DNA from 3 places in the Streptomyces sp. NPDC059743 genome. Region 1 is predicted to be linked to each of the others. Evidence: predicted binding sites of a transcription regulator. Region 1 holds the regulator's gene; each other region holds the start of a gene.
What was found. Region 1 encodes HrcA, which represses chaperone genes, less so after heat shock. Its sites were predicted from a motif close to TTNGCACTCNGNNNNNCNGAGTGCNAA; they were not measured.
Positions count from the first base shown of each region.

Region 2: the regulator HrcA is predicted to act here: its motif matches at 3,285-3,311, upstream of groL (chaperonin GroEL).
Region 3: the regulator HrcA is predicted to act here: its motif matches at 2,971-2,997, upstream of groES (co-chaperone GroES).

Region 1 is NZ_JBHWGS010000005.1:398,457-404,052, forward strand. It holds gene ACFV6H_RS12290 (nitronate monooxygenase) at 1-434, opposite strand, end outside; gene dnaJ (molecular chaperone DnaJ) at 744-1,880, opposite strand; gene hrcA (heat-inducible transcriptional repressor HrcA) at 1,881-2,897, opposite strand; gene ACFV6H_RS12305 (MBL fold metallo-hydrolase) at 3,139-3,975, shown strand; gene ACFV6H_RS12310 (DUF3097 domain-containing protein) at 4,009-4,839, shown strand; gene ACFV6H_RS12315 (Uma2 family endonuclease) at 4,817-5,413, opposite strand; gene hemW (radical SAM family heme chaperone HemW) at 5,546-5,596, opposite strand, start outside.
Region 2 is NZ_JBHWGS010000002.1:32,359-37,954, reverse strand. It holds gene ACFV6H_RS03300 (Uma2 family endonuclease) at 1-181, shown strand, start outside; gene ACFV6H_RS03295 (hypothetical protein) at 226-834, opposite strand; gene ACFV6H_RS03290 (RNA polymerase sigma factor) at 834-1,370, opposite strand; gene groL (chaperonin GroEL) at 1,534-3,156, opposite strand; gene ACFV6H_RS03280 (cold-shock protein) at 3,544-3,747, opposite strand; gene ACFV6H_RS03275 (ubiquitin-like small modifier protein 1) at 4,147-4,422, opposite strand; gene thrC (threonine synthase) at 4,501-5,596, opposite strand, start outside.
Region 3 is NZ_JBHWGS010000013.1:58,515-64,110, forward strand. It holds gene ACFV6H_RS23195 (SDR family NAD(P)-dependent oxidoreductase) at 1-652, shown strand, start outside; gene groL (chaperonin GroEL) at 789-2,414, opposite strand; gene groES (co-chaperone GroES) at 2,516-2,824, opposite strand; gene ACFV6H_RS23210 (hypothetical protein) at 3,189-3,593, opposite strand; gene ACFV6H_RS23215 (polysaccharide deacetylase family protein) at 3,633-4,706, opposite strand; gene ACFV6H_RS23220 (methyltransferase domain-containing protein) at 4,838-5,596, shown strand, end outside.

The DNA of each region.
Region 1 (5,596 bases):
CCGGCGTGGGCCAGGGCGTCAAACGTGGATCTGCTCGGGCAGCCGAAGGTGAAGGAGACGACCGGCACCGGGTCGTCGAGCAGGATCGCGAGCTTGGCCTCGTAACCGTCGTCCCGTCCGGCGTCGGGATCGCCGAGCGGTGTCTCGTACCAGGTCGCCTCACCGGCGAGCTGATTGCGGTAGACCTCGACGGTCGCGCGGTCGGCGCTCTGCTGCTGCGGCATGAAGAGATTGATCCCGAAGGGCTGACCGGTCAGCCCGCGCAGCTGTTTGACCTCTTCGTACATACCGTCCGCCGTCTTGTACCCGGCGGCGAGGAAACCGAGACCGCCCGCCTCGGAGACCGCCGCGGCGAGTTGGGGGCAGGAGGCCCCACCCGCCATGGGGGCCTGCACGATCGGATACCGGCAGAGATCGGTCAGTGCGGAGGACATGGAGGCATGGTGCCATGCCCTCCGTGACAGCTCCGAATCGGTGTCGTGACTGGCATGTGCCATTGAAAGGCCGCGCAAAAAGGCCGACGTCCAGAGAAATCCCTGGACGCCGACCCATGGCCTTCGGCCGCGCGGGCGGTTCACCACCGACCGTTGGCAGTGCCCACCCGGGGGACCACCCCCGGACCCCCGGCCGACACCCGCCTACCGACCGTTGAACGCATCCTTCAACCGCGAGAACAGACCCTGCTGCCCCGGCTGACAGTGCCCACCCGGGGGACCACCCCCGGACCCCCGGCCGACACCCGCCTACCGACCGTTGAACGCATCCTTCAACCTGGAGAACAGACCCTGCTGGCCCGGCTGGAACTGGCCCGTAGGGCGTTCCTCGCCGCGGAGCTGCGCCAGTTCGCGCAGCAGCCGCTCCTGCTCCGGGTCCAGCTTCGACGGAGTCATCACCTCGACATGCACGATCAGATCGCCTCGGCCGCCACCGCGCAGATGCGTGATACCGCGCCCGTGCAGCGGGATCGACTGGCCCGACTGCGTGCCCGGCCGTACGTCGATCTCCTCCAGCCCGTCCAGCGTCTCCAGCGGACACTTCGTGCCCAGCGCCGCCGCCGTCATCGGGATGGTGACCGTGCAGTGCAGATCGTCGCCGCGCCGCTGGAACACCGCGTGCGCCAGCTCATGGATCTCGACATACAGATCACCGGCGGGACCGCCGCCCGGCCCGACCTCGCCCTCGCCCGCGAGCTGGATACGGGTGCCGTTGTCGACACCGGCCGGGATCTTGACCGTGAGCGTACGGCGCGAACGGATACGTCCATCGCCCGCGCACTCGGGACACGGCGTCGGCACGACCGTACCGAAGCCCTGGCACTGCGGGCACGGCCGCGAGGTCATGACCTGGCCCAGGAAGGACCGGGTGACCTGCGAGACCTCGCCACGGCCACGGCACATGTCACAGGTCTGCGCCGAGGTGCCGGGCGCCGCGCCCTCGCCGGAACAGGTCGTACAGACCACGGCCGTGTCGACCTGGATGTCCTTCGTCGTACCGAAGGCCGCCTCGTTGAGGTCGATCTCCAGCCGGATCATCGCGTCCTGGCCGCGCCGTGTCCGCGACCGCGGGCCGCGCTGCGACGCCGTACCGAAGAACGCGTCCATGATGTCGGAGAAGTTGCCGAAACCACCGGCTCCGAAGCCGCCGGGGCCACCGCCGCCGTTCGCCGAGAGAGGATCGCCGCCGAGGTCGTAGACCTGTTTCTTCTGCGGGTCCGACAGCACCTCGTACGCGGCGTTGATCTCCTTGAAGCGCTCCTGCGTCTTGGGATCGGGATTGACATCCGGATGCAGCTCGCGCGCGAGCCGCCGGAATGCCTTCTTGATCTCATCCTGAGATGCGTCGCGGCGTACGCCTAGTACGGCGTAGTAGTCCGTGGCCACTTACGACTCCGCCAGGATCTGTCCGACGTAACGTGCCACTGCGCGTACCGCTCCCATCGTTCCGGGGTAGTCCATGCGGGTCGGTCCGACCACGCCGAGTTTGGCGACTGCCTCGTCGCCCGAACCGTAGCCGACCGCGACGACGGACGTGGAGTTGAGTCCCTCATGGGCGTTCTCGTGCCCGATACGTACGGTCATACCGGGATCCTTGGCCTCGCCGAGCAGCTTGAGGAGCACCACATGCTCCTCCAGCGCCTCCAGCACCGGCCGGATGGTCAGAGGGAAGTCGTGTCCGAAGCGGGTGATGTTGGCCGTACCGCCGATCATCAGCCGCTCCTCGGTCTCCTCGACCAGGGTTTCGAGCAGGGTCGCGAGCACGGTGGACACCACGCCGCGGTCCTCCTGCTCGAACGAGTCGGGCAGGTCCTGCACGAGCTGCGGGACATCCGCGAAGCGGCGCCCGACGATCCGGCTGTTGAGCCGGGCGCGGAGATCCGCGAGCGAGGTCTCGCCGAAGGGCGAGGGAGCGTCGACCATACGCTGCTCGACCCGTCCCGTGTCCGTGATCAGGACGAGCATCAGCCGGGCGGGCGCGAGCGCCAGCAGCTCCACGTGCCGCACCGTCGAGCGCGTCAGCGAGGGATACTGGACGACGGCGACCTGCCGGGTGAGCTGCGCCAGCAGCCGTACCGTACGGCCCACGACATCGTCCAGATCGACGGCGCCGTCCAGGAAGTTCTGGATGGCCCGGCGCTCCGGCGAGGAGAGCGGTTTGACACCGGCCAGCTTGTCGACGAAGAGCCGGTAGCCCTTGTCGGTCGGGATGCGTCCCGCGCTGGTGTGCGGCTGGGCGATGAAGCCCTCGTCCTCCAGCACCGCCATGTCATTGCGGACGGTCGCCGGTGAGACACCGAGCTTGTGGCGCTCGGTGAGCGCCTTGGAGCCGACGGGCTCCTCGGTGCCGACATAGTCCTGGACGATGGCGCGCAGCACCTCGAGTCTGCGTTCGCTGAGCATGGCGCACACCTCCAGCTCTGGTCGTCGTTCCCGGCCCGGTACTCACTTCTTGGCCTGTTCGGCACTCTTCCAAGCACTCGTCGGCACTCGCTTTGGCACTCACTCACAAGGAGTGCCAGCACTCCCCCCGTAAGTGTACGGCCGTGGGGTACGCCCGGAGCAAGGGCGGCCGAACACGGTACCGCCCGATCAGGCCCGTCGGCGAAGGCGCCGTTTCCGTAGCGTCCCGTAGCGTCCTGGTATGGACCTCTGTTGGGAAGAACACGGCTGGGAGCGGCTGGGAGCGGGAGTGGGACGGCGACGGCTGCCGCGGTGGGACGCGACGGCCGGACTGGTCGTCGGCGTGGACGCCGTCCTGCTGTACGACACGGGCTCGACGGTCCGTGAGGGCGCCGAACTCGGCGCGGAGGTGCGGGCGCTGCTGGGCGGCGGCCGGCACGTGACGCATATCGCACTCAGCCATCCGCACTTCGACCATGTGCTGGGGACTGCGGCGTTTCCGGAGGCGGAGGTGGAGGTGTACGGAGCGGTGGGCATGGCGCGGCTGCTGGCGGCGCGCGGGCCAGGGCCGGGGCCGGGGCCGTCGGGCCTGTACGAGGAGGCCGTACGCCTCGGGGCGGACGCGGAGGAGACGGCGCGGGCGGTGGAGGCGCTGGTGCCGCCTCGGCACGAGGTGTCGGGACTGTTCACCTTGGAGCTGGGCGGCGACCGGCGGGCGGTGCTGGTGAATGCCGGTCCAGGTCATACGGCGCACGATCTGGCGGTGCTGGTGGCGGAGGCTTCGGTGGGCGCTTCGACGGGCAGTGCGGTGGGCGCTTCGGTGGGCGCGTCAGAACGCGCCTCGGTCGCTCGCTCCGTGGCTCGCTCCGTGGTTTTCTGCGGCGATCTGGTGGAGGAGTCCGGTGAGCCGCAGGCGGGCCCGGACGCGATCCCGGCGCGCTGGCCGGCCGCCCTGGACCGGCTGCTGGCGCTGGGAGGCGAGGACGCGGTGTATGTACCGGGCCATGGCGCGGTGGTGGACGCAGCGTTCGTACGAGCGCAACGCGACGCGCTGGCGGCACGGTTCGGGGTGTCGTAGCCGTACCGGCCCGTGCCGCCTATCGTCTTGCGAATGCGTAGCTACAGCCCCGATCTGACGCCTCCGTGGAAGAAGTCCACGCCCGCGCCCGAGGTTCCGGCGGAGCCGGATCCGGATCTGGTGGTCGAGGAGGTGTCGACGGGCTTCTGCGGTGCGGTGGTCCGCTGCGAGAAGACCGCGGAGGGCCCGACGGTGACGCTGGAGGACCGGTTCGGCAAGCACCGGGTGTTTCCGCTGGTTCCGGGCGGATTTCTGCTCGACGGGCGGATGGTCACGCTGGTGCGTCCGACGGCGGCGGGCCCGGCGCGCCCGACCCGTACGGCCTCCGGCTCGGTGGCCGTGCCCGGGGCCCGTGCGCGGGTGGCGCGGGCCGGCCGTATCTACGTCGAGGGCCGGCACGACGCGGAGCTGGTGGAGAAGGTGTGGGGCGACGATCTGCGCGTCGAGGGCGTGGTCGTCGAGTATCTGGGCGGTATCGACGATCTCCCGGCCGTCGTCGCCGAGTTCGGCCCGGCACCGGACGCGAGGCTGGGCGTCCTGGTCGACCATCTGGTACCGGGCTCGAAGGAGTCCCGTATCGCGGCGGCGGTGACCGGCCCCGACGTCCTGGTGGTGGGTCACCCGTACATCGACGTCTGGGAGGCGGTGAAGCCGTCGTCGGTGGGCATCCCGGGATGGCCCTCGGTCCCGAGAGGCGAGGACTGGAAGACGGGCGTCTGCCGCGCACTGGGCTGGCCGGAGAACACGGGAGCGGCGTGGCAGCAAATCCTGTCCCGGGTCCGGACCTACCGGGACCTGGAACCGGCACTGCTGGGCCGGGTGGAGGAACTGATCGACTTCGTCACGGTCGGCGGTGACGCTTGACCGGGGGAAGCGTCTCGAACTCCGAGGTGTCGAGCTCGACACCGAGCAGATCCAGGGGCACAGGATCGCCGAACTTGGTGGTTCGCTCCACCCGGTAATCAGCGGCCTCGCCGCTGCCGACCGGCTCGGTGAGCAGCACGCACTGCTGCTCCGTCGGGTCGATGATCAGGTAGGCGGGCACCCTGCCCGCCGCGTACATGGAACGCTTCTCGCCGTAGTCGCGGTCGACGCTGGTCTTGGAGACCACTTCCAGCAGCATGGTGATATCAGCGGCGGGGATGAGCCGTCCAGGACCGATCTTGGCGACCCGTTCGAGAATGACGAGGTCGGGCTGCGGCTCGCTCTCCTCACCGGGGATGGCGATGTCCTGAGTCTGCATGCGGCGCCAGTTCTTGCGTGGAATCTGGTCCTGCACGAGCTCCACGATCGCATTGTGGACCCGGTCGGGCCCCGCCATCATCACGATGTCCCCCCTGAGGAGTTCCGCTTTGTAACCTTCGGGAACCTCCAGGTCCTCAAAGGTCTTCGCGGCGCGAGTGGCGCGAGTGATGGGTCGCTCATCCACAGCGGTCATCTCCGTGAACCTCCGCAATCCGCCGCTTTTCTGTCAGCGGCAGCCTAGGGACAGCGTAGGCAGAACTGCCCCGAACCGTCTCGGATTCACTCCGGCGAGTGATCAATCCGGGAGCGATCCATCCGCGAGTGGTCAGTCCACCAAGTCCCTCACCACCGCGTCCGCCAGTAGGCGGCCCCGTAG
Region 2 (5,596 bases), on a different contig from region 1:
AGCCGGTATCCCCGTCTACCTGCTCATCGACCGGGACACACAGGAGGTGGTGGTGTACAGCGCCCCGCAAGGAGGCGGGTACCAGAACCGCGCCATGCACGCGTACGGCGCGACCGTGAAGCTCCCCCACCCCGTCGGCGTCACCCTGGAGACCGAGAAGCTCAAGGACTACACCCGCTGACGCGAGTCACCCAGGTCACCAGGTCATCCGCTCACCCCACCCGCTCACTCCCTGAGCCGTAGCGCCCTCCGTACCGTCGGGCTCAGCGGGAGGTCGTTCTCGGGGCCCGGTGTTGCGCGGTCGTCGGTGGTCACTGCGTACCAGCCCTGGGTGGTGCTCACGAGGTAGTGGCTTCCGGTGGTCGGGGTGTCCTTTGTGAGCAGGAAGACATACTCCTTCCCGGCGGTCAGCGGGGCCGTCTCGGCGGCGGTGCCCGGGGTGAGGTAGGACAATTGGAGGCGGTTTCCGGGCACTTCGCCCTTGGCTGTCGCCGTGACATCCACCGGCGCGACCGTGTAATTGCTTCCGCCGCGGTCGGAGCCCGCGTCCTCCTCGCGGCCGGGGCCGAGCCTGCCTCGTACGATCACGTCGGCCATCGCCTCCAACTGCTCGGTGCTTCCGTAGTACGCCTGGTCCGCGACGGCGCCGCCGCCTCCGGGAGCCTGCGCTCCCCCGGGACCGGTCGCGAGCAGCGCGACGCCCGCGACGACAGCGGCCGTACCGCCGGCGAGAGCCGCCACCAGAACGGCGCGCCTGCCCGGCCGGCCCCGGCCTTCGGAAGCGACCGGCACCGGCACCGGGTTGGCGTGCTTGATCAGGGACTTGACACGCATCACGCCGACTCCTCGGGCTCGGGCTGTACGTAAAGGTCTCGGAACGCCTTACGGGCCCGGTGCAGCCGGACCCAGACCGCCGGTACCCCGCAGCCGAGGACCTCGCTCATCTCGGCGGCGCTCAGCCCGTCCCAGTAACTGAGCATCAGCACATCCCGATGCCGGTCCGGGAGCCGGTCGAGAGTGTCCAGTACGGCGGTGTCCTGCCCGGACGCGGGCGCGCGGTGCAGTTCGTCGGTGATGCGCCGGTGGAGTTCGGTCAGGCGCGCGCTCTTGCGGTAGTGGTTGCCCAGCAGATTGCGCGCGGTGACGAACAGCCAGCCGCTGCTGGTCTCATGGCCCGCGGCCATCCGTTCCCACGCGGTCCTGAAGACCTCCGCGGCCAGTTCCTCCGCCGCGCTCCGGTCGCCCAGCCGCCGGTGGACATAGGCCGATACGCGCGGATGCTCGCGTACATACATGGCCGTGAACCGCTCGGAGCGATCGCCGTCGGGCGCACGGCCCCCGTCGCTCCCCGTCGTCCGAAAGGTTTCCACACCTCTCATATGTCATGAGCCCGGCGGATCCTTACCAGCCGCAAGCCGCGAAAGCCGAAGGCTGCCGAACCGGAAAACGCCCGAGGGCGGCACCCCTCGAAAGAGGTGCCGCCCTCGGTACTGGAACTGGAACTGGACCAGGACCGGGTCCGAGCCGTCAGGCTCAGAAGTCCATGTCTCCGCCCGGCATACCGCCCGGAGCAGCCGCGGCGGCCTTCTCCGGCTTGTCGGCGATGACGGCCTCGGTGGTCAGGAACAGCGCGGCGATGGAGGCCGCGTTCTGGAGCGCGGACCGCGTGACCTTCGCCGGGTCGATGATGCCCTCGGCGATCATGTCGACGTACTCGCCGGTCGCGGCGTTCAGACCGTGGCCGACCGTCAGGTTGCGGACCTTCTCGACGACGACGCCGCCCTCAAGACCACCGTTGATGGCGATCTGCTTGAGCGGAGCCTCCAGCGCGAGCTTGACGGCGTTGGCGCCGGTCGCCTCGTCGCCCTCGAGCTCAAGCTTCTCGAAAACCGAAGCGGCCTGGAGCAGAGCCACGCCGCCACCGGCGACGATGCCCTCCTCGACGGCGGCCTTGGCGTTGCGCACCGCGTCCTCGATGCGGTGCTTGCGCTCCTTCAGCTCGACCTCGGTCGCGGCACCGGCCTTGATGACGGCCACGCCGCCGGCCAGCTTCGCCAGGCGCTCCTGGAGCTTCTCGCGGTCGTAGTCCGAGTCGCTGTTCTCGATCTCGGCGCGGATCTGGTTGACCCGGCCGGCGACCTGGTCGCTGTCACCGGCACCGTCGACGATGGTGGTCTCGTCCTTGGTGATGACGACCTTGCGGGCGCGGCCCAGCAGGTCCAGACCGGCGTTCTCCAGCTTGAGGCCGACCTCCTCGGAGATGACCGTGCCACCGGTGAGGATGGCGATGTCGTTGAGCATCGCCTTGCGGCGGTCACCGAAGCCCGGAGCCTTGACGGCGACGGACTTGAAGGTGCCACGGATCTTGTTGACGACCAGAGTCGACAGCGCCTCGCCCTCGACGTCCTCCGCGATGATCAGCAGCGGCTTGCCCGACTGCATGACCTTCTCCAGCAGCGGAAGGAGGTCCTTCACGTTGCCGATCTTGGAGTTGACGATCAGGAGGTACGGGTCGTCCAGGGACGCCTCCATACGCTCCATGTCGGTGGCGAAGTACGCGGAGATGTAGCCCTTGTCGAAGCGCATGCCCTCCGTCAGTTCGAGCTCCAGACCGAAGGTCTGGGACTCCTCGACGGTGATGACGCCTTCCTTGCCGACCTTGTCCATGGCCTCGGCGATGAGCTCGCCGATCTGGGTGTCGGCGGCGGAGATGGAGGCGGTCGAAGCGATCTGCTCCTTGGTCTCCACGTCCTTGGCCTGCTCCAGCAGGGCGCCGGAGACGGCCTCGACGGCCTTCTCAATGCCACGCTTGAGGGCCATCGGGTTGGCGCCGGCGGCCACGTTGCGCAGGCCCTCGCGGACGAGCGCCTGGGCCAGCACGGTCGCGGTGGTCGTACCGTCGCCGGCGACGTCGTCCGTCTTCTTGGCGACTTCCTTGACCAGCTCGGCGCCGATCTTCTCGTACGGGTCCTCGAGCTCGATCTCCTTGGCGATGGACACACCATCGTTGGTGATCGTGGGGGCGCCCCACTTCTTCTCGAGGACGACGTTGCGACCCTTGGGGCCAAGGGTGACCTTGACGGCGTCGGCGAGCTGGTTCATCCCGCGCTCGAGACCGCGCCGTGCCTCCTCGTTGAACGCGATGATCTTGGCCATGTGAAGTGGTCCTCCCGGACAGGGGGTGGATTGCTCCGGACCGCGCTGGCGCCCGCGACGGACGGCCTGAGAGCCGTGCGGTTCCTTGCCCCACCGGCTCTTCGGGCCTCACCGACCCGGTCCTTAAGTTGTCACTCTCACTCGCAGAGTGCTAACGCCAATGATTAGCACTCGACCCCCGAGAGTGCAAGCGCCCCCACCCACAGGCCCCCATCCGCAGGCCCCCGCCCGCGCCCGTACCCCACCCGCGCCCGGACACGCGCGAGGTGACGCCCGAACACGCACGAAGGGCCGGGCACGCACGAAGGGCCCGTATCCCGTCTCCGGGATACGGACCCCTCGGCGTGAGCCGTGAACTGAGTGCGTCGGTGGCCGATCGCGCCGGGATCAGACGGCGAGCTTGACCATGTCCGCCTGCGGACCCTTCTGGCCCTGCGAGATCTCGAACTCCACTCGCTGACCTTCTTCAAGGGTGCGGTAACCGTCCATCTGGATCGCGCTGTAGTGGACGAAAACATCCGCACCACCGTCGACCGCGATGAAGCCGTATCCCTTCTCCGCGTTGAACCACTTGACGGTGCCCTGAGCCATGCCTAACTCCCCTATTACTGGCCCTTCCAGGGGCCACACTTCGCGCCGGAACGCGTCGACCGCGGCTGAATGTATCTGCCCAACTGCCCTCTGCAACAGGTCAATCGGACGAGAATTCTGGGCATGGCTGAACACGCATAGCGACGAATTCGCTGCGTTCCCGGGCAAGTCGGGCCGGGCAAAGCGCACCTACAGTGCAAACAGCACCAGGACTTCAGCCCTATCTTGTCGCGTTCTCATACACGCGCCACATGGGCGGCGGAGGGGCGTTCCCACACTCTATCGCGTTCAACCATAAAGAATGGCTCCCTCCGCTTCTCTTGCGGAGGGAGCCATGCCGGTCGCTCGGCGTCGCGACGACGAAGCTAAGCCGAAGCCACGCGGAAGCCACGCCGAAGCTCAGCCTCCGGCGACCGCCGGGATGATCGAGACGCCCGCGCCCGCCGGAGTCGCGGTCTCCAGGCCCTGCTCGAAGCGGACGTCGTCGTCGTTCACGTACACATTCACAAACCGGCGCAACTTGCCCTGATCGTCCAGGACTCGCGCGGCGATACCGGGATGGCTGGCCTCCAGGGACTGAATGACCTCGGAGAGAGTCGCCCCCTCCGCCGGAACCTCGGCCTTGCCGCCGGTGTACGTACGGAGAATGGTGGGGATGCGGACATTGACGCTCATAGTGGTGTTCTGCCTTCCGTCTTCCGTAACGTCGTCGGGATCAGCGGGCCAGGCCGGGCCGGGCCAAATCAGGTCAGGTCAGCGGGCCAGGCCGGCGTCGCGGAACGCGTCCAGGCTCGGGCGGATGGTCGCGGTCGGGCCCGTCGTCGGCGCCACCGCGTCCAGAGTCTTCAGTCCGTCACCGGTGTTGAGGACGACGGTCGTCAGCGCCGGATCGAGCACTCCGGCCTCGATCAGCTTCTTGGTCACACCGACGGTCACTCCGCCCGCGGTCTCCGCGAAGATGCCCTCGGTGCGCGCCAGCAGCTTGATCGCGTCGACGATCTGCTCATCGTTGACGTCCTCGACCGCGCCGCCGGTGCGGCGGGCGATGTCCAGGACGTACGGGCCGTCGGCCGGATTGCCGATCGCCAGGGACTTGGCGATGGTGTTGGGCTTCTGCGGCCGTACGACATCGTGCCCGGCCTTGAAGGCGGTGGACACCGGCGAGCAGCCCTCGGCCTGGGCGCCGAAGATCTTGTACGGCCGGTCCTCCACGAGCCCCAGCCTGATCAGTTCCTGGAGGCCCTTGTCGATCTTCGTGAGCTGTGATCCGGAGGCGATCGGGATGACGATCTGGTCGGGCAGCCGCCAGCCGAGCTGCTCGCAGATCTCGTACGCGAGCGTCTTGGAGCCCTCGCCGTAGTACGGACGGAGGTTGACGTTGACGAAGCCCCAGCCCTCGCCCAGCGGATCGCCGATCAGCTCCGAGCAGAAGCGGTTCACATCGTCGTAGTTGCCTTCGATGCCGACGAGTTCACCGCCGTACACCGCGGCCATGACGACCTTGCCCTGCTCCAGGTCGTGCGGGATGAACACACAGGAGCGGAAGCCGGCGCGGGCGGCGGCGGCGCCGACGGCGCCCGCCAGATTGCCGGTGGAGGAGCAGGAGAGCGTGGTGAAGCCGAAGGCGCGGGCGGCCTCGACGGCGATGGCGACGACACGGTCCTTGAAGGAGTGCGTCGGATTGCCGGAGTCGTCCTTGATGTGCAGGGAGCCGGTGATGCCGAGCTCGCGGGCCAGATTGTCGGCCTTGACCAGCTTGGTGAAACCGGGATTGATGTTCGGCTTCGAGGCCACATCGGCGGGAACGGGCAGCAGTGGCGCGTACCGCCAGATGTTGTCCGGGCCGTCC
Region 3 (5,596 bases), on a different contig from region 1:
GGCCACCGAGCTGCACGACCGGCATGGCATCGAGGCCGAGGTGCTGACGGCCGACCTCTCCACCGACAGCGGGATCGCGTCGGTGGAGAGGCGGCTCTCGGACCGCAGAGCGCCGGTCGATCTCCTGGTCAACAACGCGGGCTTCGGCAACAAGGGACGTTTTCTCGATGTCTCCATGGCCGATGAGCTGACGATGCTGAAGGTGCACTGCGAGGCGGTACTGCGGCTGACATCGGCGGGCGTCGCCGGGATGAGGGAGCGCGGCCGGGGCGGAGTCGTCAATGTGGCGTCGGTGGCGGCGTTCGTACCGCGCGGTACGTACGGTGCGTCCAAGGCCTGGGTCGTGCAGTTCACCCAGGGCGTGTCCCGGGATCTGGCCGGGACGGGCGTACGGCTGATGGCGCTGTGCCCGGGATTCGTACGGACCGAGTTCCATGAACGGGCCGGTATGGGCACGGAGAACATCCCGGGCTGGATGTGGCTCGACGCGGACAAACTGGTGGCGGCGGCGCTGCTGGATCTGTCCCGCGGAAAGACGGTGTCCGTACCGGATCCCCGGTACAAGGCGCTGATGGGCGCGGTGAAACTGGCCCCGCGCGGCCTGCTCGGCGGAATCACCTCGAAGACGGGCCGCAAGTACGGGCCGCGGTAGGCCTCCGTAACGCGCGAGGCCCGGTACCCCCGCAGGAGTACCGGGCCTGATTCCTCACCGTAACCATCAATTGAGGAACCACGGCGGCGAGCAACCACCTCCGCGAGAGCGGCGGCGGTTCAGCCGCAAAGGCCGATCAGTGGCTGTGGCCGTGGCCGCCGTGGCCCGCGTCGCCCTCTTCCTCGGCCGGCTTCTCGACGACCAGGGTCTCGGTCGTGAGCAGCAGCGACGCGATGGACGCGGCGTTCTCCAGCGCGGAACGGGTGACCTTCACCGGGTCGATGACGCCGGCCTTCACCAGGTCGACGTACTCGCCGGTGGCCGCGTTGAAGCCGTGGCCCTTGTCCTGCTCCGCCACCTTCGCGGTGATGACGTAGCCCTCAAGACCGGCGTTCTCGGCGATCCAGCGCAGCGGCTCGACCACGGCGCGGCGGACGACCGCGACACCGGTGGCCTCGTCGCCCTCCTTGCCGAGGTTGCCCTCCAGCACCTTGGCCGCGTGCACCAGGGCGGAGCCACCACCGGAGACGATGCCCTCCTCGACCGCGGCGCGGGTCGCGGAGATGGCGTCCTCCAGACGGTGCTTCTTCTCCTTCAGCTCCACCTCGGTGGCGGCGCCGACCTTGATCACGCACACACCGCCGGCCAGCTTCGCGAGGCGCTCCTGGAGCTTCTCGCGGTCCCAGTCGGAGTCCGTGCCCTCGATCTCGGCCTTGATCTGGTTGATACGGCCCGCGACGTCGGAGGAGTTGCCGCCGCCGTCGACGATGGTCGTGTCGTCCTTGGAGATGGTGACGCGACGGGCGGCGCCCAGCACGTCCAGACCGGCCTGGTCGAGCTTGAGGCCGACCTCCTCGGCGATGACGGTCGCGCCCGTGAGGGTGGCGATGTCGCCGAGCATGGCCTTGCGGCGGTCACCGAAGCCGGGAGCCTTCACCGCGACCGCGTTGAAGGTGCCGCGGATCTTGTTGACGACGAGGGTGGAGAGCGCCTCGCCCTCGACGTCCTCGGCGATGATCAGCAGCGGCTTGGAGCCACCCGCCTGGATGACCTTCTCCAGCAGCGGCAGCAGGTCCTGGATGGAGGAGATCTTGCCCTGGTGGACCAGGATGTACGGGTCGTCGAGGACGGCCTCCATACGCTCCTGGTCGGTGACCATGTACGGCGAGAGGTAGCCCTTGTCGAAGGCCATGCCCTCGGTGAAGTCCAGCTCCAGACCGAAGGTGTTGGACTCCTCGACGGTGATGACACCGTCCTTGCCGACCTTGTCCATCGCCTCGGCGATCAGCTCGCCGACCTGCTGGTCCTGCGCGGAGAGCGCGGCCACGGCGGCGATGTCGGACTTGTCCTCGATCGGACGGGCGGTCGCGAGCAGCTCGTCGGAGACGGCCTTGACCGCGGCGTCGATGCCCTTCTTCAGGGCGGCCGGGGAGGCGCCGGCGGCGACATTGCGCAGGCCCTCGCGGACCAGCGCCTGGGCCAGCACCGTGGCGGTGGTGGTGCCGTCACCCGCGATGTCGTTGGTCTTGGTCGCCACCTCCTTCACGAGCTGCGCGCCCAGGTTCTCGTACGGGTCGTCGAGCTCGACCTCGCGGGCGATCGTGACACCGTCGTTGGTGATGGTGGGGGCGCCGAACTTCTTGTCGATGACGACATTGCGGCCCTTGGGGCCGATCGTCACCTTCACCGTGTCGGCAAGCTTGTTGACGCCGCGCTCGAGGGCGCGACGGGCGTCCTCGTCGAACTTCAGGATCTTCGCCATGGGAGCTTTCTCTGTCCTCTCACACGAACCGCGCCCCTGTCCGCCCGGCAATCGCAGGGCGGCCAGGGGCGCGGTTCACAAGCAAACTCGAACGTGGGTGATTACTTCTCGATGATCGCGAGCACGTCGCGAGCCGAGAGGACGAGGTACTCCTCGCCGCTGTACTTCACCTCGGTGCCGCCGTACTTGCTGTACAGAACGACATCGCCGACGGAAACGTCGAGCGGGAGCCGCTCGCCGTTCTCGAAACGGCCCGGACCGACAGCCAGGACGACGCCCTCCTGGGGCTTCTCCTTGGCGGTGTCCGGGATAACCAGGCCAGAGGCCGTGGTCTGCTCGGCGTCGAGCGGCTGGACCACAATGCGGTCCTCGAGCGGCTTGATGGCAACCTTGGTGCTGGCGGTCGTCACGATCCGACCTCCCCCTTCGGAGATCTCACGGGGTTAACTGTCTGAGGGTGGCGACCAGGTCGATCCGTCGTCGCGGGTGCCGGACCTGCCAGTCGCGCTTTGGCACTCTCCATTGGGGAGTGCCAGACCCGAGACTATGACCGCGGTTAGCACTCGGTCAAGCGGAGTGCCAATACGGCTGGGCGTGGCGGTTCTGTCTCAATACGGAAACGCGCATGCGGGGCCCTGGATTCCGTACGGCCGTACGAGCGGCGCACACGCTTACGCGACGGCGTACAGGGCTACGCAGCGGCGCGGCGGCGCGCACCACCGGGCGCGCGCCGTCGCGTGTACGGCTGGGCGCGCGCCGCTGGGGTCCCTGCGCTCACAGCCGGGCTCCCGCGTTCACGCCGGGGCCGCCGGGGCCCACGCCCGGGTCCGGGTCCAGGGCTGGACGTTCCTCCCCGGGGCACATCTCCCGGGGCTGCGGAGCGAGCCGTACGGCGCTCGGCCTGCCGTCCGCTCCCGGCACCGAGGGCGGCGTGTGCGGGCCGACCTTCTGCGCCGCCTTGCGGCCGAGCCGTTCGATCGGATCCACCGGATCGGACGACTGCGCGCAGCCGGCGGTGATGAGCGCGCCGGCCGCCAGCGCGCCGGCCAGCAGCCGGTACTCAGCCCTCGTACGGCCTCCCGTGGCCCCACGGCGCGTACGTGCCGTGCCCGCCGGAGCGACCGACGCGACGGGAGCGACCGGAGCGACCGGGCCGCATGCGTCCTCCCCGAGCCTCATAGCAGCGCCTCCGGTGTCATACGTACTCCTCCAGCGGTGTCATACGTAGTCCTCCAGCTTGCCCACGGCGTAGCCCTTGTCCGTGATCACCTTCATCACCTGCCGGATCATGTCGGGCATGGAGCCCGCCCACTCGTCCGGGCCGCGGAAGTGGGTGAGGATGATGTCCCCGGGGTGCATGTCCTTGTCCCACTCACGCCACTCCATGTGGTCGGGAAATGCCTCCGACGCCCACAGAGGTGCGGCCTTCACACCGCACTCCTTGGCGGCCACCAGCGTGTCGCGGTTGTAGTTGCCGAACGGCGGCCGGAAGAGCGTGGGCCGGTGCCCGTACCGCTGCTGGAGCTTGTCCTGCTGGCCGCAGATCTCCCGCTTCTGCTCGTCGTAGGACAGACCGGGCAGATAGGGATGGTTGAGGGTGTGGTTGTTCAGCGTCACCCCGTTGTCCTGCATCTTCTTGAAGTAGTCGTAGTTGTTGCTGATGACGTAGTCACTGAGGAAGGCGGTGTACGGGATCTTCAGCTCGCTCATCATCCGCAGCAGCTCGGGATCCTTCTCCGAGCCGTCGTCGATGGTCAGGAAGACGACCTTGTCCTTGGTCGGGACGGTGGTGAAGATCGGCGGCAGATCCTCGCTGTCCTGGACCTCGAAGCCCTCGCGGGTGGTGATGGCCGGCTTGACGGTCGGCGGCCTGGGCGCGGGCAGCGGAGTGGCGCTGAGCCCCCACTTCTTGGCCGCGATCGCACGGGCCGCCTGGTTGCGGCGGAGGTTGTCGGCGTAACCGGCGATCATGCCGGCCGGGGCCTCCTTCTGCGCCTCCTGGGCGCCGTGGCCGGGCCCGCCCGGCAGGCCAGGGCGCCCGGCGGCGGCGGGCTTGGGCACCTCGCCGGCTCCGGCGGCGCATCCCGAGCCGATCGCACCGACGAGCAGCGCCGCGGCGACGGTGCGTCCGCGTCGGCTGCGTCGGCTGGGCTGGTTTTTCGTGGCCTGCGCGGCGATCCCGTTACCGCTTCCGTTGGTGCTCCTGCTGGCGCTCCCGTCCTTGGCTCTCCCGCCCGGACCGCCTCCGTCCCCACCACTCCCGCCCCTGCCGCTCCCGTCCCCCTTCGCCATCTCCGCCACCTTTGCCATCATTTCTTCGTTTTGTCGTACTAGTTGCATGGTGTCGCATCCTGTCAGCGCGCGATGCCCGCGCCCGGCCGACACCGCCGCCCGGGCGCGCACCATCCCCCGGCTGGCCCACAATGGACCGGGTGACCGACCGCGTTCCTGCCACTCCCGCGCCGACTCCCACTCCCGCGCTCTCGCCCTCGCACGCCCCGCTGCTTCCTCCCTCCGCCCTCCTCGCGCCGCTGCTCTCCGCCGAGGGCCAGGCGCTCCTCGCCGAACTGCGCGACCACGACCCGGCCGGCGAACTCGCCCTCGCCACCCGGCTGCGCCGCGAGCACCCGGCGGAGCTGGTCTCGGCGGCGCTGGCCCAGGCGCGGCTGCGTCAGCGCGGAGTGGCGAAATTCGGCGCACGGGACGCGTACCGCATGTACTTCACGCCGAACGGAATCGAGCAGGCCACGCGCGGCACCGTCGCCGCCTACCGGGCTGCCCGGTTCCGCGCGCTCGCGCCGGAGCCCCGGGTCATGGATCTGTGCTGCGGCATCGGCGGCGACGCGATCGAGTTCGCGCGCGCGGGCCTCGCCGTGACCGCCGTCGATCTCGATCCGCTGACCTGCGAGATCGCCGCCGAGAACGTACGTACCCTGGCCCCGGACGCACCGCCGGTGACGGTGACACGGGCGGATGTACTGGAGTACGACCTGACGGGAGCGCGGGCGCTGTTCATCGATCCCGCGCGGCGCGGCGGCCGAGGCCGGATCTTCGATCCGGAGGCGTACTCACCGCCTCTGTCATGGGCGGTCGAGGCGGTACGCCGGGCCGGCACGGGCGCGGTCAAGATCGCGCCCGGCATTCCGCACGAGCTGATTCCCGACGACTTCGAGGCCGAGTGG